2 regions of the Paenibacillus sp. FSL H3-0302 genome follow, and region 2 is predicted to be linked to the other one. Evidence: riboswitches for the same ligand, from Rfam matches in the RefSeq annotation. Region 2 holds a riboswitch; the other holds the start of a gene.
What was found. Region 2 has a riboswitch for cyclic di-GMP ahead of MHH50_RS10615 (DUF6612 family protein). Riboswitches for the same ligand answer to the same signal wherever they lie in the genome.
Positions count from the first base shown of each region.

Region 1: it holds a riboswitch for cyclic di-GMP, as region 2 does, so the genes downstream of both, MHH50_RS04770 (glycosyl hydrolase) here and MHH50_RS10615 (DUF6612 family protein) in region 2, are expected to answer to the same signal.

Region 1 is NZ_CP150284.1:1,116,773-1,124,380, forward strand. It holds gene MHH50_RS04760 (UDP-glucose/GDP-mannose dehydrogenase family protein) at 1-644, shown strand, start outside; gene MHH50_RS04765 (sugar phosphate nucleotidyltransferase) at 1,387-2,760, shown strand; cyclic di-GMP riboswitch class I at 2,897-2,976, shown strand; gene MHH50_RS04770 (glycosyl hydrolase) at 2,989-4,539, shown strand; gene MHH50_RS04775 (glycosyl hydrolase) at 4,691-6,211, shown strand; gene MHH50_RS04780 (discoidin domain-containing protein) at 6,263-7,608, shown strand, end outside.
Region 2 is NZ_CP150284.1:2,426,262-2,433,869, forward strand. It holds gene MHH50_RS10595 (pseudouridine synthase) at 1-690, shown strand, start outside; gene MHH50_RS10600 (Cof-type HAD-IIB family hydrolase) at 952-1,752, shown strand; gene MHH50_RS10605 (DUF4179 domain-containing protein) at 1,905-3,518, opposite strand; gene MHH50_RS10610 (RNA polymerase sigma factor) at 3,502-4,020, opposite strand; cyclic di-GMP riboswitch class I at 4,224-4,315, shown strand; gene MHH50_RS10615 (DUF6612 family protein) at 4,433-5,281, shown strand; gene MHH50_RS10620 (NADH-dependent flavin oxidoreductase) at 5,436-6,557, shown strand; gene MHH50_RS10625 (CapA family protein) at 6,636-7,608, opposite strand, start outside.

The DNA.
Region 1 (7,608 bases), 1.3 Mb from region 2:
TAGCACAAGGAATGGGTATGGACCAAAGAATCGGGTCATCCTTCCTGCAGGCTGGTATCGGTTATGGAGGCTCCTGTTTCCCGAAAGACACTAATGCGCTCATTCAAATTGCGGGCAACGTCGATTACGAATTCAAATTATTGAAATCTGTAGTCGAAGTGAACAAGGGACAACGGTTTATGATCATCTCCAAGCTGCATGAATCACTTGGCAGCCTGCGCGGTTCGACGATTGGGATATGGGGGCTTGCCTTTAAGCCTAATACTGATGATGTCCGCGAAGCTCCCGCCAGAGAGATTGTTGAGGCACTGGTGGCTGAAGGGGCAACAGTCAAACTATATGATCCAATCGCAGCTACAAATTTCAGGCAGCAATACGATCATCCGCAGCTTCGCTGGTGCAATCTGCCTGAGGAAGCGGCTGAGGGCAGCGATGCCGTATGCCTCTTGACCGATTGGAGCCTACTCAAGGATATTGATCTGCATCAGCTGGCGAAAAGCATGCGCAATGGGGTGCTGATCGATGGACGCAATGTGTATTCCAAGGAGCAAATTGAGGGTACCGGCCTCGTTTATCATTCTGTCGGTCGCCCGCAGATGGGTGGATTGAGCGGTTATTCTGCTAGTGTGGCTGGAGCGGTTTAATCTAAGTTATATTGATTGAACTTGTGATTTTTCTATTTAGGGATGAGCCGTGACTCCAGAGAATGTTTGGACTTCCAGCCCCTGTTGTCTGCAGATTTCCTGATTTTAACCGCTGATAGCGGTAGAAATCCGCAGACAAAGGCGGACGCTATCGCTCTTACAGTTCCCAAATTCCCCTCCGCCACTTCGTTCCCTTATTTTAAGGTTCTAAGCAATTTATAAAGTTAGGTACTCTGATTATATACCGCAGTAGCAGTAGCATTTGTAGTTGTAGTTGTCATTGTCTCTGTGGTGGCAACTAGTCTTGCTCTTGTAGTTGCAGTTGTTCTTACAGTTGTTGCAGTTGCAGCTGCCTCCCCCGGAGCAGAAACAAATCTTTAGAAAAACGTGCTTGCTTCCGGCTGGTACAGCCCGGTACGCACGGATCAAGTATTAAGAAGAAGTTGGTTAGGTTAAGAACGGAAAGGGAATTTGGAACTGTAGAAACGGAGTGTTCGCCCGAAAGATTTCCGTAGGAAAGCTAGCTTCGAAAGCATATGCTATCCTCGGATTTCTACCGCGAGAAGCGGTTCAATCAGGAAATCTGAGGATAACAGCGATCGGAAGTCCAAAATCCCTTGGAGTGGTTTCTACCTAACAAATTTTTTTAGTGCATCCGCTCGAAATAAGGCTAAGTGGAAGCTGACGTTTTGATAACAATTCAAATATGCTCGATTTCCATAATTCAAGGAGGGTTCATTCTATGAAAATGGTACTTCTATCAGGCGGTTCAGGTAAACGGTTATGGCCGTTGTCCAACGACTCACGTTCAAAGCAATTTCTAAAGGTACTTGAAAGCCCTCAAGGTGAACCAGAATCCATGGTACAACGTGTCTGGAGACAGCTGGAGGAAGCAGGGATGGCAGAATCATCTTATCTGGCCACCGGCCGTGGCCAAGTAGAAATGATACAAAGCCAACTGGGAAGTCATGTGCCGATTATCGTTGAACCGGAGCGTCGGGATACTTTTCCGGCTATCGCCTTAACAGCTACCTATCTTTATTCAGTGGCAGGTGTTTCTCCAGCGGAGACGGTAGCAATATTGCCTGTTGACCCTTATGTAGAAGCATCTTTTTTCGATACCATAGCTATGCTTGAGGGGACCATGCTGGAAAGTGGAGCAAATCTGGCTCTAATGGGTGTTGTTCCTGAACATGCCTCAGAGAAATACGGATATATTATTCCTACCACCGAAGAGGCGGGGGAAAATGGTTTTATGAAGGTGAGTCACTTTCAAGAGAAACCAGACCGCATACAAGCAGAACAGCTCATCGAACAAAATGCCTTGTGGAATTGCGGAGTGTTTGCCTTCCGCTTAGGGTACTTGTTAGATATTTTGCAGCGTAAAGGGTTGCCTTTAGGATATGAAGAATTGCAGAAGCAGTATAAGCTATTGTCTTCCATCAGCTTTGATTATGAAGTGGTGGAGAAAGAAGAACATATTGTGGTGCAGCCGTATGATGGATTCTGGAAGGATCTTGGAACGTGGAATACGCTGACAGAGGAAATGAGCAGCAAGCATGTAGGAAAAGGTTTTGTGACGGCGGATTCTGAGGGGACTTGCTTGATTAATGAGCTGGACATTCCGATTACGGTAATTGGTGCGAAGGATCTGATCATTGCGGCTAGCCCGGATGGGATTCTAGTTACCCATAAAGCTGAGAGCCCACGGATTAAAGAAGTGCTGAAGACCTTTGAACAAAGACCGATGTACGAGGAACGCCGTTGGGGCCATTACAAAGTTATTGATTATGTGAAATATGATGAAGGCAATGAAGTGCTGACCAAACGGATTTTTATATCCGAGGGGAATAATATCAGCTATCAATTACATCGCAAGCGTAGTGAAATTTGGACAATCGTCAGCGGCGAAGCAAGTATTGTGCTGAATGAGAAAAAACATAATGTGAAGGCTGGGGACGTGGTACGTATACCGGAAGGAACGAAGCACGCGATCCTTGCTTTGACGGATGTTGAGTTTATAGAGGTACAGACGGGGTCTGAATTAGTAGAAGAAGATAACATACGTATTACTTTAGACTGGAATGATATAGAACTACAACAATTCATTTCATAGGTCTAACCTATCTATTTAACCAATTCAAAATTTCTTGAAACAGGTAAATTGACTCAATTATCAAAAAAAGTCATAAAAACACTAAATATATCATTAATTGTCGTCGATACTTACGGTAAGAGAGATTATTTCTCTTAAATTGAAAAGGCAAACCTATCGAAAGGTAGGGACGCAAAGCTATAGGGCCTTCGAAAGAGTGGCAGCCTGGCTACCGAAAGGGAGATTATTTTGAAAGCTTACCGTACGTATCGATTGTTTGGTGCATTTCTGTCACTCGTCCTGTTTCTGACTGCACTTCCGCTTGCTGTTGGAATTTCGCCGTCTGTTGTCATAGCTGCTTCAAATTCTGGAACGCCAGTTACCCCAGGTGCCTCACCTGAAGCCGTAAAGCTGCTTAACTATTTTTACTCGATCTCAGGAAAAGGTATTATTGCCGGTCAACATGACTATTTAGAAAGTCCAGATGAAATTAACAATATGCTGAAGGGAACCAGCGGGCAATATGCGGCTCTTCACGGTTATGAAATGGGTGCGATCAGTGGTCAGTCCGAAGCAACGATGGCTTGGCAACGTCAAAATGTGGTGAACAGCGCCATCAACTGGAATAAAGCGGGCGGGATCGTAGCTATGACTTTTCATGCTAACCTGCCGGGCACCTCTTATGACTGGGATAATGTGAAAAAAACACTTAGCCAGAGTGAGTTCGATAGTTACGTTACACCGGGTACCAAGCAATATAACAATCTGATCGCTGAGCTTGATAAGGTGGCCGTCTCTTTAAAAAGCTTGCGCGATGCCAATGTTCCGGTGCTTTGGAGACCCTATCATGAAATGAACGGGAACTGGTTCTGGTGGGGGAAGAAAAATAACTTTTCTAAACTATGGAATATTATGTATGACCGTTTTGTTAACGTTCATAAATTAAATAATTTGTTATGGGTATGGAGTCCGAATGCTCCCAATGTTTGGTCAGATCCTTATGCGCTAACTTATCCAGGTGCTGATAAAGTAGATATTCTGGCAGCAGATATATACGAAAATGATTACCAGCAAAAATACTATGACAGCTTATTGAGTCTAGCCGCAGGCAAACCGATTGCGATCGGGGAAAATGGTGAAATGCCTAATCTGGAGAAGCTTCAGCAATCGCAAAGTAAATGGACGTATATGATGAGCTGGGGAAAAATGCTTTACGAGAATAACAGTGCAGACACAATCAAAACATTTATGAATAGCAACTATACCCTGACCAGAGATAAATTAAATACTGGTCTGGCACCGACACCTAGCGCCGCACCAGCGCCGGCACCTTCCGAAGAAGAGGGGGAGGCAGCAATTCCTCTCGCGAAGGGGCTTGCAGGAGAGTATTACAACAACATGCAGTTGTCGGGAGCAGCAGCTCTTAACAGAACTGATGCAATAATCGATTTCAATTGGCGGCAAGGCTCGCCGGATGCCGCCCTCGGGATTGATCGGTTCTCCATACGTTGGAGCGGTAAAATCAAGCCATTATATAATGAGCAATATACATTTTACACTACCTCAGATGATGGTATCCGTGTCTGGGTGAATGGGGAATCCGTGATTGATAGTTGGACTAAGCAAAGTGGTACTGAGCGTAAGGGCACTATAACGCTGAAGGCTGGCCAGCTATATGATATCAAGGTGGAGTATTACGAGAATGAAGGCGATGCGAGAGTCCGCTTGATGTGGGAAAGTGCTAGTCAAGCTAAAGAGACAGTTCCAGCAAGTGCACTTTTTCTTCCGGATGTCTCCTGATTGATGAAAATTAAAGGTCGATCCTTAGTGGCTCTGCGTTATTGCAGAGCTACTAAGCTATAGTCCTCATTAGGTCAGAAGACGATTGTCCGATAACAGGTATGTTTTTAACACCTGTGGAGGCAGTACAGCTACCGAAAGGAGGATTTATTTGCGTAAATATTATAAGAAAAACAGATTGTTGTTTACTATGTTACCGGTCTTTATTATTTTTTCCTTGCTGCCTTGGGGAGAGGTTAAAAGTCTTCCGAAGGCTATGAGTGTTTCTTCCTCCCTACCTCCGGCTATACCAAGTAATCCTTCGGCTTCTGAAGAAGCCAAGCAACTACTAAGTAATTTGGTAAATCTACGTGGCAAAGGGCTCTTGTCCGGCCAGCATGATTATCTAGAAAGTCCAGATGAACTGGTTCATAAGCTGAAGAATACTTCGGGACAAAATGCTGTTCTACATGGTTATGAATTAGGGGCGATTAATAATCAATCCGAAGAGACGATCGCAGAACAGCGGCAAGCTGTTATAGACAGTGCAATTGAATGGCATCAAGAGGGTGGCATTGTAGCGATGACCTTCCATCAGAGCTTACCGGGAACCTCTCCAGAGTGGTCCAATGTAAACAGAAGTCTCAGTCAAGAGAAATTTAATGCTTATGTTACACCTGGGACAGCTCAGTATAAGAGGCTAATCTCAGATCTAGACGAGGTTGCTGGATATTTGGGTCAGCTGCGTGATGCCGGAGTTCCGGTCTTATGGCGACCTTACCATGAAATGAATGGTGGTTGGTTTTGGTGGGGGAAAAAGGACAATTTTTCAGAGCTGTGGAGTATTGTCTATGATCGTCTTGTAAACACACACAAGCTAAATAATCTACTGTGGGTGTGGAATCCGAATGCGCCGAATGAATGGTCAGATCCATATGCTGCATATTATCCCGGTGGGGATAAACTCGATGTTCTGGCTGCGGATATCTACAATAACGATTATAAACAGTCCTACTATGAGGATCTGCTCGCATTGGCCGAGGGTAAACCTATCGGAATCGGGGAGAGTGGGCAACTGCCGAACCCGGATGTATTAACTGAGAAACAAAATAAATGGGTCTATATGATGACCTGGGGAAAATTACTGACAGAAAATAATACGCTACAGTCAATTAAAAGCTTTATGAAAGACTCGTTTATAGTATCAAGAGAGGACTATGTTCTCACAACAGGAGGTCCTTCGATAGCACCCGTAACTCCGGTAACCCTGACGGGTTTAACTGGAGAATACTATAACAATACTGATTTAGAGGGAGAAGCGGTACTTATCCGCAATGACCGTAAGATTGATTTTAATTGGCATGGCGGGTCTCCTGCCTCAGAGATAAATGAAGATCACTTTTCTGTACGCTGGAAAGGGAAACTCAAACCCAAATTCAGTGAAAAATATACGATTTCGGCATCCTCTGATGATGGAGTCCGTGTCTGGATTGACGGAAAGCTGATCATCGACAATTGGAAAAATCAAAGTGCAACCCTTCATAAAGGAAGTATCCCGCTCACAGCCGGAACGCTTTATGATATCCAAATTGAATATTATGAGAATGAAGGAGATGCCAATCTTCGTTTGCTATGGGAGAGTTCCCGCCAGAAGCAGCAGGTAATTCCACAAGGGGCATTGTTCCTTCCTTAATCTAATGAAATGATAGGGTAAGACATTCCGGAAGAAAGAGAGGACCTATGGATGGGAATAACGAGGAGAATATCTAATAGAAAAAATAAGATATCTGCAAACAAACCATTACTGTTATTACTAAAATTCGCCGCATTAACCGTCTTGTTTCTGTTGTCTGTCTCTGTCTTCGGAACGAATAGGACAAACGATTATAAGGTAGGTGCCAATATACCGAGACTATCTGCAGGAACTGATGCTGCAGCAGAAATACCGGATGGTACTGTGATCTGGAATCTGGGACAACATGATGGCTCAGCAGCTGAATTCGCTGCGAGTGGCACTTCTGGCAGCAAGAAGGAATTTAATGTTACTTCTTCGGTGCTCAAATCATCGGCTCTTCAGAGCTTGCCTGCAGGCTTGAATGGAAAGACCCAGCCGGAATTAACGATCACCTATCAGCTAAATAAGATCCCGGAGAATGGGGTCTTATTTAGCGTAGGTATTCTGGATGCTTATAAATCCGTGCCGCAAATGAGTGTGTTCTCCAATCATCAATTGTCGGGGATCATTCAAATTGCGGGCGTTGCTGGCACAGAAAGCGAATATAACTTTCAAAAGACCTATGAATTATATATTCCCAAGGAGCAATTGAAGATAGGAACGAATGAATTGAAGCTGCAAACGGTTCGCTGTTTATATTGCAGTGACAAAGAAGACGAATATTCCTGGTGGACTTGGGATAATCTCCGTTTAGAATCTCTTAACGCTCCAATTTCTGAGCCTATCCATGGCAGCTATACACTGACGGGAACAGTAGTGAATAATAAACAATTTTATTTCGATGAAGGTGCAGTTACGCACTTGCCTTATGTTATCAAATGGCTAGGGATGGCTTATAGCGGGAATGTGATGCGTACTAGCTGTGCCAGTGATGTCGGGAGATCCTGCTCGGATATGATGGAATATTACAAGGTATTGCAGGATTACAACATGCAGGCGGTTGCTTTGTATTTGCATACTGGTGATATTAAGCTTAAGGCAGATGGATCGTTGCCTGCTGACGCGGAGAAAAAGCTGACAGATTATTTTGAGCAATATAGCCCCTATTTTCAATATTATGAGGTAGATAATGAGCCGGGATTATTCAATCGTTCTAAGGCAGTGAACCTGGCGATTGCGGACTGGCTGAATAAAAAGGGCAAGCAAATCGCGCCCCATTTACAAACTGTTGCTCCGGGCTGGGCATATTGGCCGAGCTACAGTGAGGATTCTTGCGGTAATCAGAAGGGAACTGGGAAGGAATGTGGAGATCCGGATGGCTGGGAACGTGATCCAGAGCAACGTATGGAGCTGGAGAAGGTTACGGATTTGACCAATGGACATTCCTACGGCGACTCTTATATTTTTAGTAATGG
Region 2 (7,608 bases):
AGCGATATTCGTAAACAAGCCAAGCAAGGTTTAATTACCGTGAATGGTGCAGTCGTCAAGGATAGTGGATTTCATGTAGACCCTTATCACGATAAAATTGTGGTTGGCGGCGAGCTTGTTACCTATCGTGAATTTATTTATCTTATGATGAATAAGCCACCGGGAGTTCTGTCGGCAACAGAGGACAAGCGGGATCGGACCGTTCTGGATCTTTTAAAGCAGGAATATGTACAGTTTGAACCTTTTCCTGTAGGAAGGTTAGATAAGGACACAGTAGGGCTGCTTCTGCTCACCAATGATGGAAAGCTTGCTCACGAGCTACTATCGCCACGCAAGCATGTCCCTAAGACGTATGAAGCAACAGTTGAGGGAGACGTAGATGCAGACGATGTAGCGGCTTTTGCGGCAGGTGTCGAGCTGGAAGATGGATATGTTACTTTACCTGCACAGCTAACTATATTGGGAAGAGAACGCGGCAGTAAAGTAATCTCACATATTTCGCTGATCATCACAGAAGGAAAGTTTCACCAGGTTAAGCGAATGTTCCAAGCTGTCGGCAAAAAAGTCACTTTTCTGAAACGAGTATCTATGGGAGAATTGAAGCTGGACGAAAGCCTGCCACTGGGAGCTAGTCGTGAACTTACGCTAGAGGAACTGGCACTCTTAAGTACAGAAGCATTAGAACAATAATATAGAGAAAAAATGGTATGTAAATTGAATTTGGAAACTTGGGATTAGGGAATGAAGTGGCGGAGGGGAAATTTGGAACTGTAAAAGCGATAGCGACCGCCTTTGTTTCCGGATTTCAACCACTAGTAAACGGTATAAATCAAGAAATCTGGAAACAACAGCGGCTGGAAGTCCAAATATTCACCGCAGTTGCGACTGAAACTTAACTCAAATAGCCAGGTTCAATATATATAGAAAAAGAAAGACAAGGATGGTGGGAGTATGAGATACAAACTGATTGCACTAGATGTAGATGGTACACTGTTGAATGATGATCACCACTTGAGCACTGAGAATAAAGAAGCTATTGCTGAGGTTACGCGTCTTGGCGGGCAGATCGTGTTATGTACCGGCCGCAGTCCGCAGAACTCGATTCCTTTTATGGAGGAAATGGGGCTGTCTGGTTATGTGCTGGGTCATAATGGAGCTGCTACGGTTCGTGTGAAAGATCGGGAAGTGCTGCATCAATACGGTATGGATGCTCGTGGTCTTGACCCTTATATTGATTATTGTAGAAAGCATGATATTCATTATGATGTGAATACGGCTTTTGATATGTATGTAGATAATGTAGAAAACCTGACCAAAGAAGCCAATTATATGTATGAACACTTCCGTATCGTGCCGGCTACACTGCCAGCATGGGAAGATTTCCGTGAACCGGTTGTTAAGTTTACTGTATTTACACAACCAGAAATCCTTGACGAAGCTGAACGTGAATGGCGTACTTGGACCCATGAGTACAATATTTTGCGCAGTGGTGAATTTTTCGTTGACTTGATGCATCCGGAAGCCTCCAAGGGCAACGCCTTAAAGAATCTGGCTGTGAAGCTGGGAATTCCGCAAGAGGAAGTTCTTTCGATCGGTAATTATTTTAATGATATTTCTATGCTTACATACGCGGGTATGGGCGTTGCGATGGATAATTCTCCGGTTGAGGTCAAAGCGGCAGCGAATGCTGTCACGGGGTCTAACAACGAGCATGGTGTGCGAGATGCGCTGGTTAAATATTGTTTATCTTAATAATGGAAAGCATAAAGCGGACTTGAGTCCGTTCTATGCTTTTTTTGTTGTGAAGGAAATAAAAGAGAAACATAAACAGAAATGATTTTATCCATAAATAATCCGCCCTTAGGATTAACTAGAAAGGGCGGGACATAGATTAACTTCCTGCATTAAAGTTTAATTTCCTCGTTCCGGCTAGGATCGCTATATTTATAGATTCCAGGGTTCAGTTCGATTTTTTCGTCGAAAGGGATATCTTTGTAGCTATCAATATTAGTTCCTGTAGATATCATGCCCTTAGGTGTAATTTCAGGCACCACTTCTTTGCCATTAATCCGTAACGTAGTTTGGTTAACGCTTTTGAAGCCAGAAGATTTGGATGTTGATTCGACAATCAAATTTTCGCCCTCAGTATAGTAAGTGAATTCAATTTTTAACCCATCGACATCAAGTGAAGTGAACTGCTTTTCTTCTTTAGGTTTGTTTATAGTGATCCAATTCTTAGTAGTATCACGTTTCTCAATGACAGCATCCTTTAATATAAGTTTCATTGGAACATCGGACCAGTCATTATACCATTCCGGAGATTCGAATTGAAATAAATGCTGGTAGCTTTCGGAATGATCTCCCTTCAAATTCCAACCCCCAGTGATTGTTTGATCACCTATAACCAACTGAGCGGTATTATAGTGGACAATTCCTTTTTTAAGCGAATCATTTTCATCTATTAGAATTTGGATATCTAAAGGGGTAACCACTAGCTGATCTAAGGTTATGCCGGTCTTTTCTTGAAATTCAGGACTGTTATACAGTTTCTTAGTGTAAATCGCCTCACTTGCTTTTTGTCCATCTGCTTTAAAATCGAACTTCCACGTACCTGAAAATCGTTTCGCTTCTTCAATGTAACTAAAATGAAGACTAGCTTCCTTCCAATCTGATTCAGTTATATTGAAAACCTGTTCAATAAATAAATCCGATCCTTCGTTAGGCATGATGGTTGGAATTGCTTCATTCTCTTGACCACCAGTACTAACTACCAAATGTGGGTTACCCCGTCCTAAGTCAGATGGTGATGCAGCGACTTTGTAACGGATAATGGTTTGATTGGAAACATATCGAACGGATTCGATTTGAAGGCTTGGATATTGCTTAACTCCAGTATTGATAGTATCCCCTGCTTGATGATTAGATTGTAAGGGAATATTCCGATCACTGTAAAAAATGAGATTCCGTGCTTCAAACCTGTAGTCCTTTTTATCATCCTTTAATGTATCGGGTGTCTCATATACTCCAATGAGTTTCTGGCTTTCAGGATCGTATTCTAAATAACCGTATACCTTTGCCTTGGCACCGGATTCACTAGTCATGATGTTTTCCTCTGTAGCAAATCCAGTATATTTGGATAGATCAGATTTAGTATCAAGTGATAACAGCATTTTCATTTTTTCTCCATCAGTTACAACACCGTTCAAATTCATTGTTACTCCTGAACTGGAAGTTTGAAGATTATACTGTTGACCGATGCCGTTATTTAATGCATTGCTCACACTTCGACCACCAATTTTATCCCAATTAATCGTCATACTAGCGAATACAGGAATGGCTACAAGTAAGAGGCAAGAGAAGACAATACTGATAGGAATAACCTTTTTATTAGACCTAGGAGTATTCTGGGAGGCATGCAGATTTCTTTGACGTGTATAAGCTTCTTGTTTTATGGCAGTCCACATCAAATCATAATCCGGTCGGGGAATATGTTTATCTTTTTCAATATACAGACTCATTACTATTCAGCTCCTTTAGTTGGGTTCCACCCATTCTATTTAGTATTTTAAGTCCCTTGTTCAGTCTGGATTTTACAGTTCCTTCGGGTATGCTCATAACTTTAGAGATCTCGGGTACAGTCAATTCGTTTATAAAACGAAGGACTACTACCATTCTGATTTTGTCGGAAAGCTGACTGTATAACCCTTGTAATTCTTTTTTAGTTTCCTGTCGATCCAAACGTTTTTCTACAGGGTTTGATTCCTCAGACCTGGATAGTAAATAATTACGTACTTCTTTCATCCACCCCGTCTTACGCCTTTTGATCACACTGTTGCACTCATTCGAAGCAATTCGTAAAATCCAAGCTTTCAAGTTTCTTACCTTCGACTTATCCGCTAAGATAACTTTTACAAATACCTCTTGGGAAATATCCTCCGCATCTGCCTGATTTTTCATTAAGTAGTAACAAAAATAATATACTTGTTCTTTATAGAGCTCGAAAATTTCCCGGTCACTCATTTTGCTGCACCCCCTGTCTTTACTGTTCTCATTAATAAGACTTATAAGCGTATGTAATCGTTCATTTTTCATTTTGATTGTAGTATTTCTTCTGAGTATCATAGCGAATTCGAATGGAAGATAAGTCGTTTACAGGTAATTATAACCATGATAAAATTAGCGGTGGGACATGCGTCCGTAATCTATTAAAACTAATTGAATGTCCGCGTTAAAGGTAAAATCATCGAAAGATGATGACACAAAGCCATGGGTCTAAAGCCTTTCGACAGAAGGAAATGATCGCCAGGCCGCCATAGGGATGTCTTATGAAGCATAAAGGATAGCTCTAAGAATATGTAGTCTATTTTGAGCTCTTTTATTATTTCGACCTATACGGCGTTACATTATCGCAAGGGGCCGAAAGGGGAAGTACATGAACAGTTTTTTCAAAACAATAGGTACTAGTTTGGCAGTAGGTGCTTTATTGCTGTCCGGAACGATCGGATGGATGTCTAATCCAGGAGTAGTGTCAGCAGCTACCTCAACAGTAGTAACCGCGGATCAGATGATCAACAAAGTAACGGCAGCCTCCAAAGCAATAAAGAATTTCCATCTGGATGTGACCAAAAAACAGGATATTCAAAGCGGCGGGGTGCGTATCAGCAACACCAACACTCTGAAGCTGGATATCAACCGTCTGCCGAATTTTGCCGCAGCAGGCACTGTCGCTAGTAGTCTTTTAGAAACATCGTACAGTCTATATGCCAATGACAAGGAGTTTTACTATCTTGTAGACGGAAGTGAACTGATCGATGAATCTGAAGATGAAGGTTACGACGATGACGGGGAGCCAATCGATCCTGATGCACAATATTGGCTTGGACTGGAGAAAACGGAATGGGATGCCTTTTACTCTAAAGGCCAATACGATCCTGTTTCCATGCTTGATTCGGTCAAAAGTTATAAAAAATCCATGAAAGTCAGCACTGCTGGCGCACAAACAGTCTTACAATTCACGGTAACCGATCCGACAGCAGCTAAGGGGATAATCAAACTCTATGACCAGGAGAACCTCTGGGATGGAGAGACAGTTCAACCCAAAAGCGTAACGTGGAAATTATTCGTCAATACTAAGACCTGGCAAACGGAAAAGCTGATAGTCGATCTGAGTTATGTGCTGGTAAGTGATGGAGCCAAAGATACATACACCACGAAAATCGAAGCTAAATATTCCAAAAATAATAAAGGTGCAGCCATTGTAAAACCGGCCGAACTAGAATAATAAGGACGATTCATAACGAGCGAAAAGCGCTGTTCAGCGGAACAGCGCTTTTTGTTGTATCCAACAGCAGTTCTTTATTAGTTGACAAGAATAAATCATTGCTGTAATTTATATGTATGCGCATGTATATAATAATTTATCTAAATATAATTTAATGAAAGTTGGGAAAAAGATGATAGCACTAGACACAGCATTAACTTTTCGCAGAGGGCTGACATTAAAAAACCGAGTGGTTATGGCTCCAATGACCACGCGAATGAGCTTTTATGACGGTGTAGTAACACAAGATGAATTGAAATACTATTCGCTAAGAACGGGCGAAGTAGGTGCGGTCATCACTGCGGCAGCAAATGTACAAGAGGGTGGAAAAGGATGGGAAGGTGAACTTAGTGTTTCCTCCGATGAATTTATTCCTAGCCTCAGCCGATTAGCATCTACTATTAAACGAAATGGAACAAAGGCTATTTTACAGCTATTCCATGCAGGAAGAATGACAGATTCAAAAATATTGCGTGGCGTACAACCCGTTTCCTCCAGCGCCATTGCTGCCGAACGCCCGAATGCAGAAATTCCAAGAGCATTAACAGAAGATGAAATTTTCGGTGTAATTGAGGATTTTAAAAAAGCGACTCAACGTGCTATTCAAGCTGGATTTGACGGGGTAGAAATTCATGGAGCAAACACATATTTAATCCAACAATTCTTCTCTCCACACTCCAACCGTCGTGAAGATCAATGGGGCGGAAGCTTAGAGAAAAGATTTAATTTCATTAACCAATTAGTGGATGCAGTTATTGCTGTCGTTGACAATTCAAAGGTTAAGGATTTTATTGTCGGGTATCGTTTTTCTCCAGAAGAATATGAAGAGCCTGGAATTAAAATCACCGATACCTTTTATCTTATTGATAAATTAGCTGATAAAAAGCTGGATTATCTGCATATTTCATTAGGGGATTTTAAGAAAGTATCTGCATCAGAAGATTTTAAAGAAAAATCAATCCTGCAATATGTACATGAGAAAATCAATGGCCGTGTACCTTTAATTGGGGTAGGAGATATCCGTACCAAACAGGACGCAGAGGACACGTTGACAAATGCTGAATTAGTAGCAGTAGGACGATCTCTTATCATTGATCCTCATTGGACAAGTAAAGTGCTGGAGGGTAAAGAAGATATCATCAGAAGAGTACTTGCTGATCAAGATAGAGAAGAACTTGTAGTAGAGAATGGTATTCTAGAATTCCTTAAATTAATGATGCCTGATCGTTTACGCTAAACCCAAACACAGTTTTGAGGTCTAAATCTATAACGTTCCGCGGTAAATTCCGCGGAACGTTATTTTTCTGTAACGACTCTATTCCCTCTTTAAGATTGTTGTCGTATGTTTCAACATTCGATTCATGAGATTTCGCCGTTCTGTTTTTATGTCGGTGTCGCTTCTCTTTAATGCGTCGCGGATGGGGATGATCTCTGTAATTTTCCTGCCGCTTTTTATTCTTCGATCTACACAAGTCGGGATGTAACCTACGTTAGTTATACTCGTGTGTCCTTTTTCATCCTTCTTTATTTTAAGCGTAAGAATGATACCGCTTTGTGTATAAGGAATATTCATTAGTTTAGTCGAAACAAAATTCCCCAATGAGTAAATAACGAATTGTTTTTTTCCACGAAGCGCTAACGGTTGAAGAACATGTGGGTGAGACCCCAGTATGATGTCGGCGCCATTTTTAAAGAAGAGATTGACCAGCTCTTTTTGCCTCTTGTTTGGAGTGTAACGATATTCGCTTCCGAAATGCAGATAAAGCAAGACTAGATCGACTTTCTTTTTTAAATCTCGAATCTCCCGAATGATCTTGGGCGTAGATATCCGGTTAACCAGCCATGGCTTACTCACTGGTACAGGAATTCGGTTGGTTCCTGCTGTGTAGGAGAGGATGCCAATCGTAATTCCTTTGACGTTTTTAATAAGCGTTCTCTTGGATTCTTCTAATGATTTAGCTGTTCCCGTGTGGTCGATTCCATTACGGTCCAGAACTCGTAACGTCCGAACCAGACCCGGGGCACCATAATCCATGCAATGATTGTTGGCCGTTACTAATACGTCGAATCCGGCTTCCTTAAGTGCAGGGGCCAGTTCGTCTGGACATTTGAATATCGGACCGCCTGATCGGGGACTTTTCCGGCATTCGGGGCCACTTCCAGCAAAGGTGGTTTCGAGATTGCCAATCGTCAAATCAGCCTGTTTCAGATAAGGAGCTACTTTTGCAAACAGGGGGCTGAACGAATAGGTTCCGTCAGGCTGTTTAGCATCCGAAATAATATAACGT